4 regions of the Mesorhizobium japonicum MAFF 303099 genome follow, and region 1 is predicted to be linked to each of the others. Evidence: riboswitches for the same ligand, from Rfam matches in the RefSeq annotation. Region 1 holds a riboswitch; each other region holds the start of a gene.

The links. Region 1 has a riboswitch for cobalamin ahead of MAFF_RS33435 (DUF1636 family protein). Riboswitches for the same ligand answer to the same signal wherever they lie in the genome.
Region 2: it holds a riboswitch for cobalamin, as region 1 does, so the genes downstream of both, metE (5-methyltetrahydropteroyltriglutamate--homocysteine S-methyltransferase) here and MAFF_RS33435 (DUF1636 family protein) in region 1, are expected to answer to the same signal.
Region 3: it holds a riboswitch for cobalamin, as region 1 does, so the genes downstream of both, MAFF_RS06645 (DUF1636 family protein) here and MAFF_RS33435 (DUF1636 family protein) in region 1, are expected to answer to the same signal.
Region 4: it holds a riboswitch for cobalamin, as region 1 does, so the genes downstream of both, MAFF_RS20905 (aromatic ring-hydroxylating oxygenase subunit alpha) here and MAFF_RS33435 (DUF1636 family protein) in region 1, are expected to answer to the same signal.

Annotation. Positions count from the first base shown of each region.
Region 1 covers NC_002678.2:6,745,911-6,751,595, forward strand. Annotated here, with positions in the region: gene MAFF_RS40405 (hypothetical protein) at 1-848, shown strand, start outside; gene MAFF_RS33420 (PAN domain-containing protein) at 832-2,040, shown strand; gene MAFF_RS33425 (hypothetical protein) at 2,116-2,616, opposite strand; partial or broken gene MAFF_RS33430 (transposase) at 2,676-3,090, shown strand; cobalamin riboswitch at 3,218-3,423, shown strand; gene MAFF_RS33435 (DUF1636 family protein) at 3,446-3,913, shown strand; gene MAFF_RS33440 (ABC transporter ATP-binding protein) at 3,910-4,698, shown strand; gene MAFF_RS33445 (ABC transporter substrate-binding protein) at 4,746-5,685, shown strand, end outside.
Region 2 covers NC_002678.2:4,954,530-4,960,214, reverse strand. Annotated here, with positions in the region: gene MAFF_RS25070 (transposase) at 1-90, shown strand, start outside; gene MAFF_RS25065 (OmpW/AlkL family protein) at 321-1,013, shown strand; gene MAFF_RS25060 (cytochrome P450 family protein) at 1,105-2,337, shown strand; partial or broken gene MAFF_RS25055 (cytochrome P450) at 2,343-2,597, shown strand; cobalamin riboswitch at 2,872-3,071, shown strand; gene metE (5-methyltetrahydropteroyltriglutamate--homocysteine S-methyltransferase) at 3,188-5,518, shown strand.
Region 3 covers NC_002678.2:1,146,888-1,152,572, reverse strand. Annotated here, with positions in the region: gene cobN (cobaltochelatase subunit CobN) at 1-1,720, opposite strand, end outside; gene cobW (cobalamin biosynthesis protein CobW) at 1,739-2,776, opposite strand; gene MAFF_RS06645 (DUF1636 family protein) at 2,779-3,207, opposite strand; cobalamin riboswitch at 3,247-3,451, opposite strand; gene MAFF_RS06640 (winged helix-turn-helix domain-containing protein) at 3,481-4,680, opposite strand; gene MAFF_RS06635 (NADH-quinone oxidoreductase subunit A) at 5,014-5,379, shown strand; gene MAFF_RS06630 (NuoB/complex I 20 kDa subunit family protein) at 5,370-5,685, shown strand, end outside.
Region 4 covers NC_002678.2:4,040,905-4,046,589, reverse strand. Annotated here, with positions in the region: gene MAFF_RS20925 (ABC transporter ATP-binding protein) at 1-617, shown strand, start outside; gene MAFF_RS20920 (DUF680 domain-containing protein) at 701-952, opposite strand; gene MAFF_RS20915 (DUF680 domain-containing protein) at 1,020-1,223, opposite strand; gene MAFF_RS20910 (DUF680 domain-containing protein) at 1,296-1,499, opposite strand; cobalamin riboswitch at 1,994-2,194, shown strand; gene MAFF_RS20905 (aromatic ring-hydroxylating oxygenase subunit alpha) at 2,309-3,556, shown strand; gene MAFF_RS20900 (hybrid-cluster NAD(P)-dependent oxidoreductase) at 3,577-4,674, shown strand; gene MAFF_RS20895 (alpha-ketoglutarate-dependent dioxygenase AlkB family protein) at 4,761-5,402, opposite strand; gene arfB (alternative ribosome rescue aminoacyl-tRNA hydrolase ArfB) at 5,494-5,685, opposite strand, start outside.

The DNA.
Region 1 (5,685 bases):
TGGAGGATGAGGTCGCCAAGCTAGCAAATCCGAGGTCCAAAATCGGCGCCAAGTTCGACGCTCAAATAGATCCACTGGATCAGGAAATAGCGTCACTTCGATCTGATTTTGATCGGCTACGTGCGAGCAGTCCGCCGATGACGGCCGACCAGCGCCAAAAGCTTACAGGTCGGCGATCGAATCTCGAGCAGACACGAGATGCAGACGCCGCGAGTTGGCAGAGGCGACTTGACGAGGCGGGCAAGAGGCTAGCCGACGCCCAGGGCGCTGAAGCCAACAAAGCGACCGTGGCCGCGCAAAATCAGGTTAGGCAGGATCAAATAGCCAAGGAACTCGCGGCCCTGGAGAAGGAGCGGATTCCAATGGCGCGCACCGACCAGGTCCGACGGATCGCGGCAAGATGGTACGGTGCAAAGCCAGAGCAGGTGACACCGGAACAGGCAGGTGTGATCTCAGTCATTTGGTTCAGTTCGCTAGCCGTGATCGCAGCGCTGGCTGGGCCGATCACAGCGATGGTGGCGCTCGCGCTTCAACGAATAGCCGCTCGCGGCGAAGTTCAGTCCCAAAGCCGACTATCGTCGCTCATTCGCCGCATGCTCTTAAGATGGCGGTGGCGCCGTATTCGGACAATCGAGGTGCCGGTCGAGAAGGTCGTCGAAAAGGAAGTCGAGAAGCGCGTCGAGGTCCCTGTCGAAATTGAAAAGGTCGTCAAGGAGATCCTCTACGTTCCGCTGTTTACCGATGATCCAGAGGTGCTTCGAACGGCTCTGAATCAGGAGCTGCCGCCAGATGTTGCCGATCTGGTGAAGTTGTCGATGAAAGGGCAGGGCAATGCTCGTCCGGCATAACACCGCTCTTCTCGAGCAGGCGGTCGGCCTCATTGTAAAGCGCTCTGCCATACCGACACTACAGGCTGAGGCCGCAGCTCAGGAGAAAATCTCCAAAGCGGCTGCACTACGTCGAATTGCGACCGGAGGTGCAATCGCCGTAGCAGCAATTGGGATCGGCTTGGGCTTGAAGCTTGGACTGTGGCAGAACGGACCTGCAATCTCAGAACTGAATACTCCGCGCGTAGAAGTACCCGCGAAGCCTGCCGAAACTAAAGCAGATAAGCCTTCCATCCCACTGCCTACTCCCCGGCCCACGCAACTGCCGACGCCGCCAATGCCTCCGAAGGAACCGGATGTCGTCACCGTGGACTTCACGAAGTTCGCCACGAAGACGATCGACTTCCAGGGAGACAAATGGGAGTTGATTTCAGGCCATCACTTCAAGGACGAAAAAGACAGCTCGTGGGACACTGCGTGGTGCTATTCGCGTCGGATGGTCCAGGGCGTCGACGTAAACGTTCAACTGGCTAACAGGCTGGGTCCAGAAACACAGCCTGTCTCACCCATATCTGCGCCCGAGACTTTGGCACAGGTCGGCTTAACAGATGCTACGGCAATTCAGCTGGCAACGAATTGTGCGTGGCTCGATGGTCGTACTTTTGCAGCCGCGGATTTTGCCGCCGATCCTCGTCGACAAATGGGTGGCGTATCCCCGCAACCCCCGATAATGACTGCACCGACCGATCCTGACACCGGCTTTGTAGTCGTATCTGGATGGGACGCGATTGGAAACGATCTGCCCAACATGCCTATTCGAGGCGTCACTGCCGAGCAGTGCCAGAACGCTTGCGACCACGATTTTACGTGCTTGGCGGTTACATACAACACCAAATACCAAGCCTGCTTCATGAAAGGCGATGCTTCCGTTCTTGTGAAGAGCGAAGAATCTGTGATGGCGGCCAAGAAGGTTGTCGAAAGCAATCTGCACTACTCGAACCTAGTATTCGCAAAGAACACCGAGGTTTCCGGCGTACCTTATTGGACGGGACAACTCAGGTATCCAGACTGCATCTTACAATGCGCGAATGAAAAATCGTGTATGGGTTTCAATTTCCGCAGCAAAGAAATGTCGTGCACGCTGTTCAACAGCGTCGCTCAATCATCCGACAACGTAGCTGTGGCCTCAGGAATCAAGAGCGTCGGGAACTAGGCCGTATACCCATAAGCGATCGACGTCTGAGAATGGTAAGAGGCGTCCGTCCAACGGCCTCACCACAGGAGGTCATCAAAACGCTTTGCCGCTCCCGCTGCGATGCGATGTGGTGCCATCGATCAAGCATGAGAAGTCCGGCTGCAACTCAACCATGATGTTGGATACGGCAGGGGCGGCGCTGCTGGGTTCCTTCTCCGCATAGGTGGCCATAATATAGACGCCGCGAGGATGCTCAGCGTTTAGCCTTGCGGTGAGATGCCAGTGTGGCCTGAGCGCGTAAAGCTTCCTGAGCAACGAAAGGAGCATGGCATCAGAGTAGGAGCCGGCCAGGATTTCGGTGGCCATCAATCTCAATTCTCCCGGATTGTCGTTCTCTTTCTCGATGACCCAACCTCGTCCACCGTGGGGCTGGCCAATGATCGCTTCGAGTGCAGGGATGTGAACACGGCGGAGCTTCTGCCTGTTGTTGCAGCGTATGTAGATGCTCCATAAGATTTCGTAGTCACCTGTCCAAGGCTCCGTGCGCTCCGGCATGCCTGGGTAGAACAACTGGGGCATATCTTCGCTCATCATCGACCTTTCATGTCCGCCTTCCACGGTGCGGTCAAGCCTGCGCCAGTTTGTGATTCAGACTGCCCACGAACCAATACGACCTAACCGACTTCGAATGGCGCGCGATCCAGCCGCATCTGCCCAACAAGCCGCGAGGCGTGCCGCGCGTGGATGATCGGCGGGTTCTCAATGGCATCTTCTGGGGATTGCGCTCCGGTGCGCGCCGACAAGGGCTGTCATGCCAACGCCTTGCGCAATGCCGCCACCGAGCGAAGGGCTTGGGCCAACATCCCTCCCAAGGCCAACCGCAAGGACCCGATCTGCTTCAGCGCCTTCCTCTACAAGGCACGCAACCTCGTCGAGCGCTTCTTCAACAAGGCCAAGCAGTTCCGCCGGATCGCAACCCGATACGACAAACTGGCGGAAAACTACCTCGCTGCCCTCAAACTCGTCTCAGTCCGCATCTGGCTACGCGATAATGAGTCTACGTCCTAGCCGGGGGCGTGTGCGCAACACCAAGCTTGACATCGTCGCGAAACATCACTTCAAACGTAATGTTATTACATATTGTGTGGAGTGCAGCGACATCGCAAAAACTCGTTGCGATGCGATCGATGGAAATCTACGGTGGGTGCGTGATGGTCCCCGCGCCGAAAGGCAAGGGGTGAAAAGGGAACACGGTGAGACCTCAAAAGGTCGAGACCGTGGCTGCCCCCGCAACTGTAAGCGGAGAGCAAGATCCGACATGCCACTGGCCGGCAAGGCTGGGAAGGCAGGATTGCGCTGAGACCCGCGAGCCAGGAGACCTGCCATCACTGAGTTGACCGGACGGGGTGTGCCGGGAGGAGACGTGGACGTCGGTCTTGTCGGCCGGCTCGCCAGCATCCTTCCGTCGCCAGTTTTGGAAAGTGACGGAAAGTTGGACGGCGCCATCGATCATCGCATCATCGTATGCACGCTTTGCCGCGACGTCCCGACCGGCATCAGGTCGGGTGAGAGCCTGTGTGCGGATTTGCGTTCCCGGCTCTCGGCCTGCCATGAACCCGCCGTGGCGCATGGCTTCACGGTCGAAGGCGTCGAATGCATGGCGGGCTGTGCGCGGCCGCTGACCGTGGCCTTCCAGGCGCCAGGCAAGGCTTCCTATCTCTTCGGTTCCATCGACGCCGAGGCCGACGCCGGCGATCTCGTGCGATTTGCCGGGCTTTACGCCTCGCTCGCCGACGGCTGGTGCAATTCCGGACAGCGTCCGCCGCGACTGGCCGGCAAGACGCTGGCCCGCATTCCCGGGCCGGGCAAGCTTGCGGGCGACAGCCGATGACAACGCCACTCCTCGAAGCTCGCGACCTCCGCGCCATGGCGAATGGCCGGGATCTGGTCCACGCCGTCAGCCTGTCGGTGGCCACAGGCGATCGTCTTGCCATCATCGGCCCCAATGGCGCCGGCAAGACCACGCTGCTGCGCATGCTGTCGGGCATGCTCAGGCCAAGTGCGGGCGAGGTGAAGCTTGGTGGGCGCCGCCTGGACAGGATCTCGACCGCCGAGCGCGCCTTGCACATCGCCGTCGTCGGCCAGACCGACCAGCCGGACCCACGGCTGGCGGTGATCGACTATGTCGAGCTCGGCCGCGTCCCACATGCTGGACTGAGGCGCAGGAGCGAGGAGCGCGACATCGTCGTCGACGCGTTGCGCCGGACCGGCCTGTTGGCGCTGCTTGGCCGCAGCATCGGCTCGCTGTCGGGCGGTGAACGCCAGCGCGCCCAGCTGGCGCGCGCCATCGCGCAGCAACCGAAAGTCCTGTTCCTCGACGAGCCGACCAACCATCTCGATCCGCGCGCCCGTGGCGAGCTGCTCGAACTCGTGGCCGGCTTCGGCATGACGGTGATCGCGGTGCTGCACGATCTGGCTCTGGTGGCGCCCTTCGCCACCAGGGTCGCGGTGATGAGCGAAGCGCGGCTGCATGCGCTGGCCGCGCCGCGCGAAGCGCTGACGCAACAGCTGATCCGCGAGATTTTCGGCGTCGACGTGTTTCGCCTTCGCCATCCGACCGAAGACCGGGAACTCACGGTTTTCGATGTGCCGAACCGCGCCGCGCCGCCATCCTGATCGAACCCATCCCCCGTCCGACACCGTTCAGCCAAGGAGCAAAATCCGTGAAACGTCTCGCCCTGTCGCTCGTCTTCTCGCTGCTGGCCTCGACAGCCTTCGCCTTCCCGGTCACGGTCGACAGCTGCGGCAAGCCGCTGACTTTCGATGCACCGCCCAAGCGCGCCGTCATCCATGATCTCAACATGGCCGAGATGGCCTTCGCGCTGAAGCTGCAGCCGTCGATCGTCGGCCTGACCGGCATCACCGGATGGTACAAGGTCGGCCCCGAATTCAAGGCCGAGCAGGGTTCCATCCCGGAACTGGCGCCCAAATACCCGACGCTCGAGAACCTCGTCGCCGTCGAGCCCGATTTCTTCTTCGCCGGCTGGTACTATGGCATGAAGCCCGGCGGCGACGTGACGCCCGACACGCTCGCCCCGCACGGCATCAAGACACTGGTGCTGACCGAAAGCTGCGTCCATCTCGACAAGAACCGCCCGGCCGCTTCCATGGACCTGCTCTATGGCGACGTCGAAAAGCTGGGCAAGATCTTCGGCAAGGAGGCGGACGCGGAGAAGCTCGTCTCCGGCTGGAAGGCGCAATTGGCAGACATCACGACGAAAGTCGGCGACCGCAAGGGGACGCGGGTGTTCCTTTATGACTCAGGCGAGGACAAGCCGTTCACAGCCGGAAAATTCGCCATTCCGAACGCCATGATCACCGCGGCCGGCGGCGACAACATCATGGCAGACATGGACACCAGCTGGGGCAACACGGACTGGGAAACCGTGGCGTCGCGCAATCCGCAATTCCTCATCCTGCTCGATTACCAGGATGGCGGCGGCTACAAGAAACTGCTCGATTTCTTGAAGGCCCACCCGGCCATGAAGGAGACGGACGCGGTCAAGAATGAGCGCTTCGTGGCCCTACGCTATGCCGAACTGACGCCCGGGCCGGCAAACATCGAGGCGATCGCCAAGATCGCCAGGGCGATGCATCCGGAAG
Region 2 (5,685 bases), 1.8 Mb from region 1:
CAGCAGGCGCCGATCAAAGCGCTGAACGCAGAATACGCCAAAACTCGAAGCCGAGTACGAGCATGCCAACGAACTGCCGGCCGATGTTGACGAACGGCTACCAGGGGCGGCTACGGCTGCACTCATTGTCGGATCTTCGACGAAGTCGGACATGAGACACAGCGCTATCGGAGTGACCGCATTGTTCTGCAACGATTTTCTCATTTGGCACGACACATGCGGGGGCTATCCCGCATGAGCGCTCCGTCAATCTCGATTGATGCGAGCAGGATTCAATCAAGGCGCAGTGCGTCGCTTCTGAAGATCAAGGAGAGAAAAGTATGGCGAGAGCGCGAATTGGCGTGGCGCGGGCAATGACAGCGGCTGTCGTCCTCATCGTTGCGGGACAGGCCGGCGCGGCAGATGTTGGGCAAGCCGCGAGCGTCCCGCAGGCAGAAGCCTGCGTCGCGGAAGCGCCAAGCCCCTGGCAGATCCGTCTGCGTGCGTTGGGGGTGATCACCGAGGATTCGGGCTATGTCAATGCGGTGCCCGGCTCCGGTCTTTCCTATTCGAACACCGTGACGCCGGAACTCGATATTTCGTACTTCTTCACGGACAACATCGCCGCCGAACTCATACTCGGCACCACCTATGCCAACATCGATGGCCAAGGTGCGATCGGCGGGCTTGGCAAGGTCGGCAAGGTTTGGCTGCTGCCGCCCACGCTCACATTGCAGTATCATTTTACCGATTTCGGCGCCTTCGAGCCCTATATCGGCGCCGGCGTGAACTATACGATCTTCTATCATCAGCAAGTCGGCAGCGCCGATGATCTCAAGGTCAAGAACACATTCGGCGCCGCGCTGCAGGTCGGATTCGACTACATGGTGGACCAGCACTGGGGCGTCAACTTCGACGTGAAGAAGCTTTTCCTCAAGCCCGACTTCGACGTCACTGTCGCCGGCGCCAAGCTCACGGGCAAGGCCAAGCTCGATCCCTGGGTGATAGGCGCAGGTCTGACCTACCGCTTCTGAGGACGAAGCACGGGGCACTTTTCGAAGTCCGCGCGCGGAATCTTCCGTGCCGAGAAGTGGACCCGCGATGGTTCTTAAAGGAGTTGTTGGCATGCGCGTAGAAAACGATCATTGCGACGTGATCGGTGTGCCGGCCGCTCCCACGCAACTTGATCGTCTTTCTTCTGCGATTCTGCGGCAGGGGGGGATGGCGCGAGTGTCGCTGCCAGGCGATGTGGTGACCTGGGCGGCAGCCCGTCACCAGACGCTCAGGCAGATGCTTTCCGACCAGCGTTTCAACAAGGACTGGCGACAGTGGCGGGCGCTGCAGGACGGCGAGATTCCCGAGGATCATCCGCTGATCGGGATATGCAAAGTGGACAACATGACCACGGCGCACGGCGCCGATCACCGGCGCTTGCGCGGCCTGCTGTCCAGCAGCTTCGCGCCCAGTCGTATCGCCTTGCTGGCGCCACGGGTCGAACAATGCGTCGATCGACTCCTGGCCGAGATGGCGCAGCGCGGCGGCAGTGCCGATCTGATGAGCGAGTTCGCCGCTCCGCTGCCCACCAACGTGATCGCCGAACTGTTCGGTTTGCCGGACGAACAGCGCGAAGAGATCGTCGCGCTCACCTACAGCCTGGCCAGCACCTCCGCCACAGCCGAAGAGGTGCGACAGACGCGGCAGCGCATCCCGGAGTTCTTCCGTCGCCTGATCGCGCTCAAGCGGGGCCAGCTCGGCGATGATCTGGCTTCGGCCCTGATCGTCGCGCGTGACAAAGGCGAGCTCGTTTCCGACACCGAGCTCATCGACATGCTGTTCATGGTGCTCTCTGCGGGCTTCGTGACCACCGCCGGCGTCATCGGCAATGGCGTGCTGGCATTGCTGACGCATCCGCAGCAACTGCACTTGGTGCGCAGCGGCCAAGTTCCGTGGTCACAGGCGATCGAGGAGATCCTGCGCTGGGGCACCTCAGCGGCCAATCTGCCGTTCCGCTATGCCACCCAGGACGTGGAGATCGACGGATGCCTGGTCCGCCGCGGCGATGCCGTCCTGATGGCGTTCCATGCGGCGAACCGGGACGAAAAGGCCTTCGGTCCCGGCGCCAACAGGTTCGATGTCACCCGGCGGCACAACCCGCATTTGTCATTCGGCGAGGGGCCGCATTCCTGCCTGGGCGCTGCGCTGGCGCGCCTGGAATTGCGCTGCGCCTTCCCCCCGCTGTTCGGGCGGCTGGAGGATCTGGCGCTGACCATCGCTGCGGAGGACGTCGTCTACATGCCGTCTTACGTCATTCGCTGCCCGCAGCGCCTGCCGGTCAGCTTCCGCCCTTCCGTCGCTTAGAGAGTGCGGCATTCACCCCGGATTCGGTGATTCTCGGTTCGCCGGGGTGGCTGGTCTCGCACGAGGGGGGCGAGCATGCCCGGTTACGCTCGATCGTGGCGCCGGCCTTCAGCAATCGCAGGGTGAAGCTGCTCGCGCAGCAGGTCGAGGCGATCGCCGCGCAGTTGTTCGAGACGCTGGCGGCCCAGCCCCAGTCCGCCGACCTGAGGCGCCACCTCTCCTTTCCGCTTCCGGACATGGTTATCAGCGTGCTGATGGGCGAGTGCGCAAGGACGCTGAGCGAAGCCGAGCGGGAACAAGTACCGGGATTCCCGGCTGACCGTGACGACCTGGCCCGACTTTACGCCCTTTGAGCCCGGCGACCTCGATCTGATCCGGCGTCGCCGATGGGGACAAGGATCTCTCCGAGCCTGCACTGATAAGAGGCGGCATCGTAAGCGGCTTTGGGCGAAAGAGACCGATCAGCGCAAGGGCATTATTCGCATCATCACATAAACATCTCGTTATATGTATTGACAAGAAGCGAAGCTGCTGTGATTGTGCGCATGTCGTGGTTCTCCGCGCGGCACTGCCGTAGCGGAGCTAAGAGGGAAGCCGGTGCGATGCCGGCGCTGCCCCCGCAACTGTTAGCGGCGAGCCAAGCCCATTGGTGTCACTGAGGCGAACGGCCTCGGGAAGACGGGCAGAGGCTTTGACCCGCGAGCCAGGAGACCTGCCACGACGAACAACGTCCACGGGCGGGGTGTCTCGGTGGCCGCGGTAGCCTGGCTTCGTGCCGCCTGCTCGCGCGTTCCTTGTCCCCACGCCCCAACCATCGGGGTATGGCATGACTGTCTCTCAACAAATTCCAGTGGCAACGCTCGGCGTGCCGCGTATCGGTCGACGGCGGGAACTCAAATTCGCGCTTGAAAGCTACTGGTCCGGAAAATCTCCCGCTGCCGACCTGCTCGCGACGGCGAAGGCGCTACGCGCCGCCAGCTGGAGGGAGCAGCACGATCGCGGCGTGTCGAAAATCCCGTCCAACGATTTCTCGCTTTATGACCATGTGCTCGACACCGTCGCCATGGTCGGCGCCGTGCCGGCACGATACACTTGGACTGACGGCGAGGTCCCACTCGATACCTATTTCGCAATGGCGCGCGGCAACCAAGATCAGGCCGCTGATTGCGGACATGCCGGTGACGAGCATGCGGCCAACGGGCATGGCCTTGCCGCGATGGAAATGACCAAATGGTTCGACACCAACTATCACTACATTGTGCCGGAACTTACCGACGATCAGAGCTTTGCCCTCTCGTCGGCGAAACCGGTCGATCATTTCCTCGAGGCCAAGGCGCTCGGCATCCACACGCGCCCGGTCCTGCTTGGACCGGTTACCTTTCTCAAGTTGGCGAAGTCACCTGAGGAAGGTTTCAACCCTATCGCGCTCCTGCCACGGCTGCTGCCCGTCTACGAGGAGCTCCTGCGGAGGCTGAAGCTCGCGGGAGCCGATTGGGTGCAGATCGATGAGCCGGCGCTCGTGGTCGATCTGGTTCCCAACGAACGGGATGCGCTCCAATTCGCCTACTGCCGGCTGTCAAAAGCAGCACCGGAGTTGAAGATCATGGTCGCTATCTATTTCGGATCGCTGGGAGACAATCTCGAGACCGCAATTTCTCTGCCCGTGGCGGGACTGCACGTCGATCTCGTGCGCGCTCCAGAGCAGTTGGAGACCGTCGGCCGGCTTGCGCAGAAGGACCTTGTCCTCTCGCTCGGGCTGATCGACGGCCGCAACGTCTGGCGCGCGAACCTGCCTGCCATACTTGACCGCATCAAGCCGATCGTCGCCGGCTGGCCGCTGGACCGAGTGGAGATCGCCCCGTCCTGCTCGATGCTGCATGTGCCGATCGACCTGGACATGGAGACGGCCCTCGATGCGGACGTGAAATCGTGGCTCGCCTTCGCGGCGCAAAAAACCGACGAGCTGGTCGTGCTCGCCCGTGCCCTGGCTGAAGGCCGGGACGCGGTCGCCGCCGAACTGGAGGCGTCGGCTGAGGCTGCCGCCGCTCGCGCGACATCCGCTAAGGTGCATGATCCGCTCGTCGAAGGTCGGGTCGCCAGCATCAAGGTCGCCATGACGCGCCGGAAGAGCGCATTCGACGTGCGCTCCAAGCTTCAGGGCGACACGTTTGGCTTGCCATCCTTCCCCACCACGACGATCGGCTCCTTCCCGCAAACAGCCGAGGTTCGCAAGGCGCGGGCAGCCCATGCCAAGGGCGAGCTGAGTTACGTCGACTATGAGGCCTTCCTGAAAAAAGAGATAGAAGCCGCCGTTCGCTGGCAAGAAGAGATCGGACTCGACGTGCTGGTCCACGGCGAATTCGAGCGCAACGATATGGTGCAGTATTTCGCCGAGCAGCTCCGCGGCTTTGCCTTCACGCAGCATGGGTGGGTGCAGAGCTATGGCTCGCGCTTTGTGCGACCCCCGATCATCATTGGCGATGTGTCGCGACAAAATCCGATGACACTACACTGGTGGCGATACGCCCAGTCGCTGACGCCAAAGCCGGTGAAGGGCATGCTTACCGGCCCGGTGACGATCCTCAACTGGTCCTTCGTCCGAGACGACCTTCCGCGCTCAGCCGTCTGCCGCCAAGTCGCGCTCGCCATTCGCGATGAAGTGAGCGACCTCGAAAAGGCCGGCGCCAAGATGATCCAGATCGACGAAGCCGCACTGCGCGAGGGCTTGCCGCTGCGCGAGGCCGACTGGCAGGCCTATCTCGACTGGGCCGTCGAATGCTTCCGGCTGGCTTCAACGGCGGTTGGCGATGCGACCCAGATTCACACCCATATGTGCTACTCCGAGTTCGGCGACATCGTGGACGCGATTGCTGCAATGGATGCCGATGTGATCTCCATTGAAACCTCGCGCTCGCAGTTGGAACTGCTCGATACGCTGCGAACCTTCAAGTATCCGAACGAGATCGGTCCCGGCGTCTATGACATTCACTCGCCGCGGGTCCCGGAAGTGGGCGAAATTTCCAACCTCATCATGCTTGCGCGCAAGCGATTGTCGGATGGCCAACTGTGGGTGAATCCCGACTGCGGTCTCAAAACGCGCAGGTGGGAGGAGGTCCGCCCTGCCCTGGTGAACATGGTGGCTGCGGCACGCGCAATTCGGCAAAAAGCGCAGACGGCGTAGGGCTCGGTGCCACTCGCCGGCGGTGAGCGGCAACGCCACACACCGGGCATCCTTGGGGGAGTCTATCCGGCGCGCCCAAGGCAATCGAGCTGCCCGTGACGAAAGCGCCTCGGCAAGCTTGGCCTGGCCGAGGCCCTTGTCATGGCGCGTCGAAGTCAGCTGTTCCA
Region 3 (5,685 bases), 1.4 Mb from region 1:
GCAATGCGCCGGTGACGATCTCGGGGAAGCAGGTCTGCGACAGTGCAACGGTCTTGCCCGGCAGCCATTCCAGCGTGCCATGGGCGCCGACATGGATGAGCGCATGCACGCCGAGCGATTTGCGCAGCCACAGGCCGAAGGCGAGCAGGGCGTGGCGGGGCGCGAGTGTCGGGTCGTGATAGTCGGCGCGGCGATCGGCGGAGCGGCCGCGGTCTGGGGCGAGGGCTACGGTGATGTTGCCGAAGGTCGTGGCGCGGAAAGGGAAGTGTTTTTTGCTCGATAGCGAAGGCTTGTGCGAGGCGCCCCCCTCGCGCAAACCTGTCTCTTCTTCTGCTTTTCCCCACGCCGCCTCAACGGCAGTCATTACCTCGGCGGGCAACTCTTTCGAGAGTCCGACATAGTCTTCCAACCCTAGCCCGTCGCCGCCCCGCTCCAATAGATCCAGCAACGCCCGCGGCGATTGCGGAATCCCCTCAACGCCATAGCCCTGCTCCTTCAGGTCATGCAGCATGGCCAGCACGCTGGACGGCACATCGAGGCCGACGGCGTAGCCGGTGCGGCCAGGGGCGCTGGGATAGTCGGGGATCAGGACGGCCAGCTTGCGCTCGGCGCGGGGCGTCTCCTGCAGCTTGATGAAGGCTGCCACGCGGTCAGCGACCTGCGCCACTCGATCCGGTTCCGGCCGGTTGGCGAAGGCGCGGTGGCCAAGGGCGGGATCGACATCGCTTTCGCCCTTGAAGGAAATCGCGCCGGCGAGGATGCGGCCGTCCAGTTCTGGCAGCACGACATGCATGGCGAGGTCGGCGGGCGCCAGGCCGCGCTGGTTGTTTTCCCAGACGTCGCGGCGGGTGGTGGCGACGATGACCTGGAAGACCGGCACGCCGGCGCGGTCGAACAGGGTTTCGACGCCCGGTTCAGCACCGGAGGCGAAGGCGGTGGCGGTGATGATGGCGGCGGGTCTGAGCGTGGCGAGGGCGGTTTCCGCGAAGGCCAGGGATGTCGGGTCTTTGAGGCTGGAGACGAAGATGGGGACAGGCGTCATGCCGCGCTGCCGCAGCGCGTCGAAAAGGACGTCGATGGGCGCGACGTCGGCGGCCAGCAGCATCGAGCGGTAGAAGAGAATGGGCGCGACCTTTCCCTCCCTCTCGAGGGGGAGGGGGACGACGCCGCGGCCTGGCTGGTAGTAGCCGGCCTTTGGCACCGCCACCGGCTCAACAACGGCCGCGTCCTGCCCAGCCAGCCTGGCCAGCCTCTGCACCAGCGCGCCCATATTGGCCGGGCCGCCCTCGCGGAAATAGCCGAGCAGCGCGTCCAATTCCTGGCGCGGCAGCGTCGAGGCTTCGATCAGGCGCAAATCCTCGTCGTGGCTCTCGCCCGGCAACAGCGCCAGCTGGATGCCGCGCTCTCGGGCGGTCGAGGCCAGCTGGTCGCAGCCATAGCGCCACCAGTCGTAGCCGCCGAGGATGCGCACCAGGATGATCTTGGCGCGGCGCGCGACGCTGTCGACCCAGAGGTCGACGGACATGGGATGGCGCAGGTCGCGGAGCGCCGCCAGCCGCATCGAGGGCAGGCGGCTGGCATCCGCTTTCCAGGCGGCCGCCAGTCCGGCGAGGTCGCTGTCGGTGAAGGACAAGGCCACGATATCCGCCGGCGTCTGCCGCAGATCGACCGGCTCGGCGAGGTCGTCGAGCGAGGCGGAGGTCGTGGTGAGGATATGCATCGCGGCCCGTGTCTGAAATCAGCCGGCGAGTATACGCTCGATTGCCGGGCGGTTCAGCCCCTTGAGGCCGATCACGACCAGGCGCGAACGGCGGTCGTCTTCGGCCGTCCAGGCACGGTCATAGTAATGATTGACGCGCGGGCCGACGGCCTGCAGCAAAAGCCGCATCGGCTTGCCGCCGACCTCGACGAAGCCTTTCACGCGCAGCACGTTTTCCTGTTCGGCGGCGGCGGCGACGCGTTGTGCCAGCTCGTCCGGATTGGCGATCGACGGGATGTCGACGATGAAGGTGTCGAAGTCGTCATGTTCGTGGTCGAAGGCGCCGTCATGATGGGATTTGCGGTTCTCGATATCGTCCTCGACCGCGAGACCGAGCCCGAGCAGCACCGAGGGGTCCACCTTGCCATGCGAGGTCGACACGATCTTCACGGCGCGGGCGGAGTGTTCGCCAATGATGGCGTTGGCGCGGGCCGAACCGGCGGCATCCATCAGGTCGCTCTTCGACAGGATGATCAGGTCAGCGCAGGCGATCTGGTCCTCGAACAGTTCCTCGACCGGGTCGTCATGGTCGAGGCTGTCATCACCGGCACGCTGCGCCTGCAGGGCGTCCATGTCGTTGGCGACGCGGCCTTCGGCCAGCGCTGGGCCATCGACCACGGCGATGACGCCGTCGACGGTCACGCGGCTCTTCACCGTTGGCCATTGAAAGGCCTGGACCAGCGGCTTGGGCAGGGCCAGGCCCGAGGTTTCGATCAGGATGTGGTCGACCTTCGGGTTGAGCGACAGGATCTGGTCGAGCGCCGGCACGAAATCGTCGGCCACGGTGCAGCAGATGCAGCCATTGGCCAGTTCGACGATGTTTTCCTCCGGGCAGGTGTCGATGCCGCAGCCCTTCAAGATCTCGCCGTCGATGCCGATGTCGCCGAACTCGTTGACGATGATGGCAATGCGCTTGCCGCCGGCGTTTTCCAGGAGATGGCGGACCAGCGTCGTCTTGCCGGCGCCGAGGAAGCCGGTGACGACAGTGCAGGGGACGCGGGTGACGGAAGCGCTCATGATCAATCCTTCAACAGGTCGAGGGGAGGAATGCGGGCCACGAGGCCGCGCTTGAGGGAATCGGGCCGGCCGCGCCACGGAATGAGGCCGTCCGTCGAAGTGGCGAAGAGTTTGGCGCCGGTGACGAGGTCGGTGCCGCTGGTCGCGGTCAGGTCGCCGAAGACGTAGCTCCAGCAGCCATCGCGCAGGATCGCGGCACTCAGGCGGCGCTTGCAATTGCCTAGGCACTCGACCGTGCGGATGCGGATGTTCTCATCCACTGCGGCCTGGCGCGTGTCTTCGGCCAAAAGTTCGCCGGCGCGGGGATGGGCATCCGAGCCGGTCTCGTCGCGGCACGAGGCGCAGACGATGACCGTGACGCCGGCCAAGGCTTCGCCGTCGGCGGACGCATTGTCCGCTGTGCCAGCCGAAAAACTGCCGTTCTGGTCCAAAAGCCGGGCTCCTTGCCCGGAAACCCGCCGGGCGATCGGATTCTTTTGTCGCAGACGGCAGGTCTCCTGGCTCGCGGGTCATCGCCTTGGGTGCCGCCTTCCCGGGAACGTCCCAGTGGCTTTCGGCCTTGGCTCTTCGCTTACAGTTGCGGGGACAGCCGCGGATTTGAGATCGAAATCCCGCACCGCATTCCCTCTTAGCCCCTGCCGTTGCGGGCAAGGGACCGTCTGGAGCGGATTTAGGCTCTTGGAGGCAGTGGTGTCAACGCGCGGCTACGACATGGCGATGTCGGCGAGCGCCGGACCCAGATCGCCGGCGGGCGTCACTTCGATGCGTTCAAGGCCAAGCCAGCCCTGCATCTGCTGCAGTTCCTCGAAGAGTTGCGCGGCGGTTTCAGGTGGCGCGCCGGGTTCGGCGTAGGCGGCGTGGACGCGCAGGACGCTGGCTGGCCGGTCTGCCTTGAGGTCGACACGCGCGACGATCCTATCGCCGAGGAGGAAGGGCAGGACGTAATAGCCGTATTGGCGCTTTTCGGCGGGCGTGTAGATCTCGATGCGGTAGTGGAAATCGAACAGCCGCTCCGAGCGCGAGCGCTCGAAGACGACCGGGTCGAACGGTGCCAGCAAGGCGCGGGCCCCGATTTTCCGGGGCAGGCGGGCGTCCTTATGGAGATAAGCCAGCTTGTCCCAGCCTTCGACACGCACTGGCACGAGCTCGCCCAACTCGACCAGTTCCTCCAGCCGGCCTTTCATGTCGGCCGGCGACAGCCGAAAATAGTCGCGCAAATCGCCTGATGTCGCCACGCCGTGGGCACGAGCCGAGATGCGCAGCAATTCGCGGTGCGCGTCCTCGGCCGCCGGCACCGGCAGATCGAGGATCGCCTGCGGCAGCACGCGCTCGGGCAAATCATAGAAGCGCTCGAAGCCGCGGCGGTGTGCCGTGGTGATGCGCCCGGCCCAGAACAGCCATTCGAAGGCATGCTTGGCATGGCTCCAGCCCCACCAGCCGCCCGAACCTTTCTGGCCTTCCAGCGCCGAAGCCGCGATCGGGCCGCGCGCGACGACCTCGCGGTAGATCTCTTCTATATAGGCGGCATGCTCGCGGCCCCATTTGGCCAGGCCCAGATACATCTCGTCGCCGTGCTCGGCGCGCTGCATGCGCCAACGCATCAGCGGGTAGGTCTCGACCGGCAGGAAGGACGCCTCGTGCGCCCAGTATTCGAAGACCATGCGCTTGCGCGTCACGGCGGCATTGTCGAGCAAGGCCAGGGGATAGGGGCCAAGGCGGGAATAAAGCGGCATATAATGCGCGCGCACCACCGCGCTGACGGAATCGATCTGCAGCAGGCCGGTGCGGGAGAGCACGCGGGCGAAGTGGCGGCGGTCGGGTGTGCCATTTGGGCGGGGATCGAGAAACCCCTGTGCGGCGAGCGCGATGCGCCGAGCCATCGCAAGCGAGATTTTTTCCTTCATGCAGGCATCACTCTGAGGTGCTTCGACTGTGGGTCTGACGGGTGATTCCGGTCCATGCTAGCAGGGTTTTGGCCGCAACCCTGTCAGGAGAGAAAAGTGGAGTAAAAATAGAAGGAAATCAAACAGGAGCGGATCGGACCAGTTTCTCCGGATATGCCGTCCAGGTCGGCGTTTTGAACAAGGTTTGACTTGCTTCGCTGGAAGTGCTGCGCTAACCCTCGCCGCGTTGCAGCATAGGCCCCTTAAAACGGTTCAGCGGTTAATCTGTCACGCTTCCGCAATAAGGTCCGGTGCTGTAATCAAAGTGGATTGGCGCCAACGGAAAGCCGCTGCATGAACGCACTTCTCAGTTCGTACCTGCCCATCGTCCTGTTCATCGGCGTGGCGCTGGTCGTCGGCCTGGCGCTGCTGGCCGCACCGTTCCTTGTGGCCTATCGCAATCCCGATCCCGAAAAGCTTTCCGCGTACGAGTGCGGTTTCAACTCGTTCGACGATGCCCGCATGAAATTCGACATCCGCTTCTACCTGGTGTCGATCCTGTTCATCATCTTCGATCTGGAAGTGGCCTTCCTGTTTCCCTGGGCCGTGTCCTTCTCGAAGATCGGCATGCTCGGCTTCTGGTCGATGATGGTGTTTTTGGCAGTGCTGACCATCGGCTTTGCCTATGAATGGAAAAAAGGAGCGCTGGAATGGGATTGAACGACAGTTCAGGCACCCTCGTCGCGCCGAAGCCGAAGGGCATCATCGATCCCAACACCGGCAGGCCGGTGGGGGAGGATGATCCCTTCTTCCTCGAAATCAACAATGAGCTCGCCGACAAGGGGTTCCTGGTCACCTCGACCGAGGCGCTGATCACCTGGGCGCGCAGCGGCTCGCTGATGTTCATGACCTTCGGTCTGGCATGCTGCGCCGTCGAGATGATCCACACCTCGATGCCGCGCTATGACTCGGAGCGCTTCGGTGTCGCGCCGCGCGCATCGCCGCGCCAGTCCGACATCATGATCG
Region 4 (5,685 bases), 2.7 Mb from region 1:
CCGCACTGCGTGTCGCGACCCGCATCGAGATCGCCAAGCTCAAGGAATCGATGCCCAACACGACGATGATCTATGTCACCCACGACCAGGTCGAGGCGATGACGCTTGCCGACCGCATCGTGGTGCTGAAGGACGGCCATGTCGAACAGGTCGGCACGCCAATGGACCTTTACAAGAAGCCCGGCAATCTGTTCGTCGCCCAGTTCATCGGCTCGCCGGCCATGAACATCCTGCCGGCAACCATCGACAAGACCGGCAACCCGACCGTCGTCAACCATGTCGGCGGCCGCAAGGCGACGGTGCCGATCACGACGCCCGCCTCGGCCAAGGGCGCGGCGGTCAGTTTCGGCGTGCGGCCGGAAGATCTGATGATCGCCAGCGGCGCGGACTATCTGTTCGAGGGAGCGGTCGACTATATCGAGCAGCTCGGCGAGGTTCAGCTGGTCTATGTCGACATCGGCCGCGCCGACCTGCCGCTGGTGACCAAACTGCCGGGCAATGTCGAGGTCAAGCGCGGTTCGACATTGCGGCTGAGCGCCAATGCCGAAGACCTGCATATCTTCGATGCAGACGGACATTCCTTCGCGCTGCAAAGACCGGAAGCAAAAGCGGCCTGAGGCCGCCGGTCCTGCCGCGTCAGGGCGAAAAAAAGCGGCGGGCCAGGCCCGCCGCTCTTTTTTTGGAAAATCAGCTTCGGCTGTTAACGGCCGAAGAGGTTCCGATCGCTGCCCTGAGGGGCGGACTTCTGCACGTCGCCCGACGAATTGAGCAGCTTGTAGACAGGCGAGCCGTTCTCGCGGATCGAACCCGTACGCGAGTTGTCGATCGAAGTTACGGCGGGCGAAGTTACGGCAGGCTGGTTGGCGCCATTGGAGCCAAAATTGTCGCTGCCCGCAAAAGCGCTGCCGGAGATGGCCAGAACGCCGGCGGCGGCAAGGATGATCTTGTTCATGTTAGTCTCCTGAATTTCTGGATTCCACAGGAATGGCCGGCAGAACCGCCATTCCCGAGAAGCGGCATCACCTGCCGAAGAGGTTGCGATCGGCGCCCTGCTGAGCAGGCACCTGCGTGGCCGGAGCCGACTTGTCGACCGAAGCCGTGTAGGAAGTGTCGACCGTAGCGGCCGGCTGGTTGGCACCGTTGGAGCCAAAATTGTCGCTGCCAGCGAAGGCGCTGCCGGAAATGGCCAGGACCGCGGCGCCAGCAAGGATGATCTTTTTCATGTTGTTCTCCTGAATTTGTCAAAGTCGGCCAGAGCGGCGGGCGAAAAGCCCGCCATTGGCCTGGATCCGTTGTTAGTTGTTGCCGAAAAGGTTGCGATCAGCGCCCTGGGCAGGCGTCTGAGCAGCCGGTTCCGACTTCTTGGTCGAAGCGGTGTACGAGCTGTCGACGGCAGCAGTGGCTGCGGGAGCATTCGAACCATAATGATCGCTGCCAGTAGCGAAGGCGCTGCCGGAAATGGCCAGAAGGGCGGCGGCAGTGAGAACAATCTTTTTCATTTTTAGTACTCCAGTATTTTTTCCGTCCGTCTAGCGGCGTGTCTTGGGATTGAAATCGCGTCGTTCGGACCGCCCCGATGTGGGAAAGCCAGATCGCCGTTTCCAATCACGAAGTTGTTCCGTGTGGACCAAGAATCCACCACTTGAAATTGTGCCAAGGGCTTCCATGCCAAACATTTTTCTTATTGATATCAATTTGTTATGCAAAGCCAGCCGCAAGGTCACAGACTGTTTCGGAGGTCCAGCGTTCACACCCTCCTGCACGCACCGTCAACAGAAACGAACCGTTCGGTTCGATTTTAGAACCTGCTAATAGTCACTTTTCGAAACCGTTAGCCTTTTTTGCCCCCGTTCCGGGTCGATTTTGATAACCGGTACAGCTGTCGCGGAGACGATTTTCGTGACAGCTGTCCTTGACCCGATCATCGCGCATGCGTGTCGCGCCACATGGATGCGATGTCGCTTTCATGCCGATGTCGCAAACGCCGTCGTGATTAGATCATGTCATCTCAGGTGCCGCTTCGTGACGACGGGGCGGAGAATTGGGAAGCCGGTCAAAGTCCGGCGCTGCCCCCGCAACGGTGGTGGAGTTCAAGTCGCAACGGGAGACCACTGGGCAAAAGCCTGGGAAGGTGTCGCGACCGTCCGCAAGGACACTCCAGAGCCCGGAAACCAGCCCGAGATTTTTGAACTCGACTGATCGCGGTGGGCGGTCAAGAGGCGGATGGCGCTTGCCCGGCTATCGCCGGGCTACGTCTAATCCTTCCTCAATCACCACCAGTTCAGTCCTTGAAGTATGAGGACAGGACATGGATGCGCGCAACGATATGCTGAGGCTCTTGAATGGCCGCAGAGAGGGCTTCTCGCTCGAGCAGCCCTTCTATACCGATCCCGACTTCTTCAAGCTCGACATGGAGCTGATCTGGTATCGCGACTGGCTGTTCGTCGGCCATGATTGCGAACTGCCCAAGCCCGGCAGCTTCATCACCGTGCAGATCGGCGACTATCCGGTCGTGCTGGTGCGCGATCAGCAGGGCAGGATCAACGCATTCCACAATTCCTGCCGCCATCGCGGCAGCCGTGTCTGCAACACCGACAAGGGCACGGCCGCCAAGCTGGTCTGCCCCTACCACCAGTGGACCTATGAGCTGGATGGAAGGCTGTTGTTTGCCCGCCAGATGGCCGACGGTTTCGACAAGAGCCAGTTCGGCCTGAAGCCGGTCGCCTGCGAAAGCGTTGCCGGCTATATCTTCATCTGCCTGGCCAAGGAACCCGCCGACTTCGCCCCGATGCGGGCGATGATCGAACCTTATCTCAAGCCGCACCGGCTCAGCGAAGCAAAGATCGCCTTCGAGAGCACCATCGTCGAGAAGGGCAACTGGAAGCTCGTCTGGGAAAACAACCGCGAGTGCTACCATTGCGCCGGCAATCACCCTGAACTGTGCAAGACCTTCCCGGAAGCCCCGACGGTGACCGGCGTGCAAGGCGCCGACAGCGATCCGGAGATGCTGGCACACTGGGCCAAATGCGAGGCGGCCGGCCTGCCGAGCAAGTTCCGCATCGACCCGGCGGGGCAATACCGCGCCACCCGCGCGCCGCTGCTGCGCGACGCGGTCAGCTACACGATGACCGGCAAGCGGGCGGTGAAGAAGAACCTGTCCGACAGCGTCTCGGCCGACCGCATCGGCACGTTGATGCACTATCACTATCCGACGACCTGGAACCATATCCTCATCGATCATGCCGTCACCTTCCGCGTGCTGCCGATCAGCGCCACGGAAACCGCGGTGACGACCAAATGGCTGGTGCACAAGGATGCGGTCGAGGGCGTCGACTACGATCTTGCCGAACTCACCCATGTCTGGACCGAGACCAACGACCAGGATCGCCGCATCGTCGAGGAAAACGCCTTCGGCATTCTGTCGCCGGCCTATGAACCCGGTCCCTATTCGGAACTGCATGAGGGCGGCGTGATCCAGTTCGTCGACTGGTATGCCCGCTTCATCGGTCCGCGCCTTGCCGGAGATGGCCGGCCGGCGTTGCGCAGCGTTGCTTGAGAGGTTGAGGGATGAATGCGATGACGGATCTTGGCCTCTATCGCCATCTCGACCAGATGGCGCCCTGGAACGACAGGCTGCAGGTGCTGGAAGTGATCGGCGTCAGCGACGAGGCGCCTGACGTCAAGACCTTCACCTTCCGCTCCGACAACCAGACCTGGTTCCGCTACAAGCCGGGACAGTTCGTGACGCTGGAACTGCCGACGCCGGACGGGCCGCTGATGCGCACCTATACGCTGTCGTCGTCGCCGTCTCGGCCGTTCTCGATCGCGGTGACGGTGAAGGCGCAGGCCGGCAGCATCGGCACGCGCTGGATGTTCGATCACCTGGTGCCCGGTTCGCACGTCAAGGCCTATGGGCCGAGCGGCGACTTTTCGCTGCACAGCCATCCGGCGGCCAAATATCTGTTCATCTCGGCCGGCTCCGGCGTGACGCCGATGATGTCGATGCTGCGCTGGTTGAACGATTGCGCGCCATGGACCGATGTCGGCTTCGTCAACTGCGCGCGGCGCCCGGAAGAGATCATCTTCCGCAAGGAGCTCGAACTGCTCGGCGGCCATATGCCGGGCCTGTCGCTCGGATTCATGATCGAGGAGCGGTCGAGCCGCGAGGGCTGGTACGGCCATATGGGCCGCATCGACGCGATCCGGTTGCCGCTGCTGGCGCCCGATTTCCGCGAACGCGAGATCTTCTGCTGCGGGCCGGACCCTTTCATGCGCGCCGTGCGCGGCATGCTGGAAGCCGCCGGCTTCGACATGACGAAATACCACCAGGAGAGCTTTGCCGCACCCGCGGTGGAGGAAGTTCCGGCGCCGTTCGTGTCGCCCGGTGAAGACGGCGTGACCGTCCCCGTCGAAGCGACACCGATCCGCTTCGCGCTTTCGGTTGTCGATGCCGAATGCGTCGCCGGCCAGACCGTGCTGCAGACGGCGCGCGCCTCCGGGGTGCGGATCCCCGCGGCCTGCGAATTCGGCCTATGCGGGACCTGCAAGGTGAAGAAAGTCTCCGGCGCCGTCGAGATGAGCCACAATGGCGGCATCCTCGACCACGAGATCGATGACGGCTTCATCCTAGCCTGCTGCTCGAAGCCGCTTTCGGCTCTCGAAATCGAGGCGTAGCAGCGTCGGGCGGCCCCTGTACGGCGCGGCCTTGCCAAGCAATTGCGGCTGTTTCCAAGATCCTGGCGGCTCGGTAGGGACGCGCGTCAGGATCGGCTTGTAAGGCATTCTTCGTGCGGCTTCGTCACCCGACGCAGCGTCAGATTGATCCTGCCGCCGTTCTTGAGCAGCGCCGAGGTCGAGGGATAGATGCGGTCGACGCCGTGGAAGGCGAGACGGCCCTCGCCACCAAGCACGACGACATCGCCGCTCTTCAGCCTGAACGATTTCGTGGCGCCGTCGCGCGTCGTCTGGCCGACCCTGAACAGGCAATCGTCACCCAGCGAGACGGAGACGACAGGCGCCGAGAAGTCCGCCTCATCACGGTCCTGGTGCAGACCCATCTTCGCGTCGGCCGTGTAGAAATTGATCAGACAGGCCTCCGGCGGATTCGGATAACCCGACACCTGCCGCCAGAGATCGAGCAGGCTCTCCGGGATCGGCGGCCAAGGCTCTCCGGTCAGCGGATGCGTCGGCTGGTAGCGATAGCCGCGCTCCTTGTCGGTGACCCAGCCGAGCGGGCCGCAATTGGTCATGCGCACGCTCATCTCCTTGCCGGTGCGCGGCATGGCCGGCACGAACAGCGGCGCCTGCTGGACGATGCTTCTCACATCCTCGACCAGCGCGTCCTGGATGGCGCGGGAGAGATAGGCCGGCATGTGGCGAACGCCTTTGGGCAGAACGAGCATGAGGTCGGTTGACAATCCGGTTGCTGCGTTGACCTTGAAGAATGCCACACGGAGGCGCTGACAACGACCCGAAAACGCTCCGGCTGACGGATCAGTCGTCGCCGACGCGGCCGCGCAGCTTCTTGATCGTGCCGCGTCCGGCCTTGCTCTTCAGCCGCCGCTCCACCGCGCCTTTCGAGGGCCTAGTCTTCTTGCGGGGCGGCGGCGGCGGTTCGGCGGCCTTGGCGACAAGCGCCGTGAGCCTCGCCCGGGCGTCCGCCCGGTTCTGCTCCTGGGTGCGGAA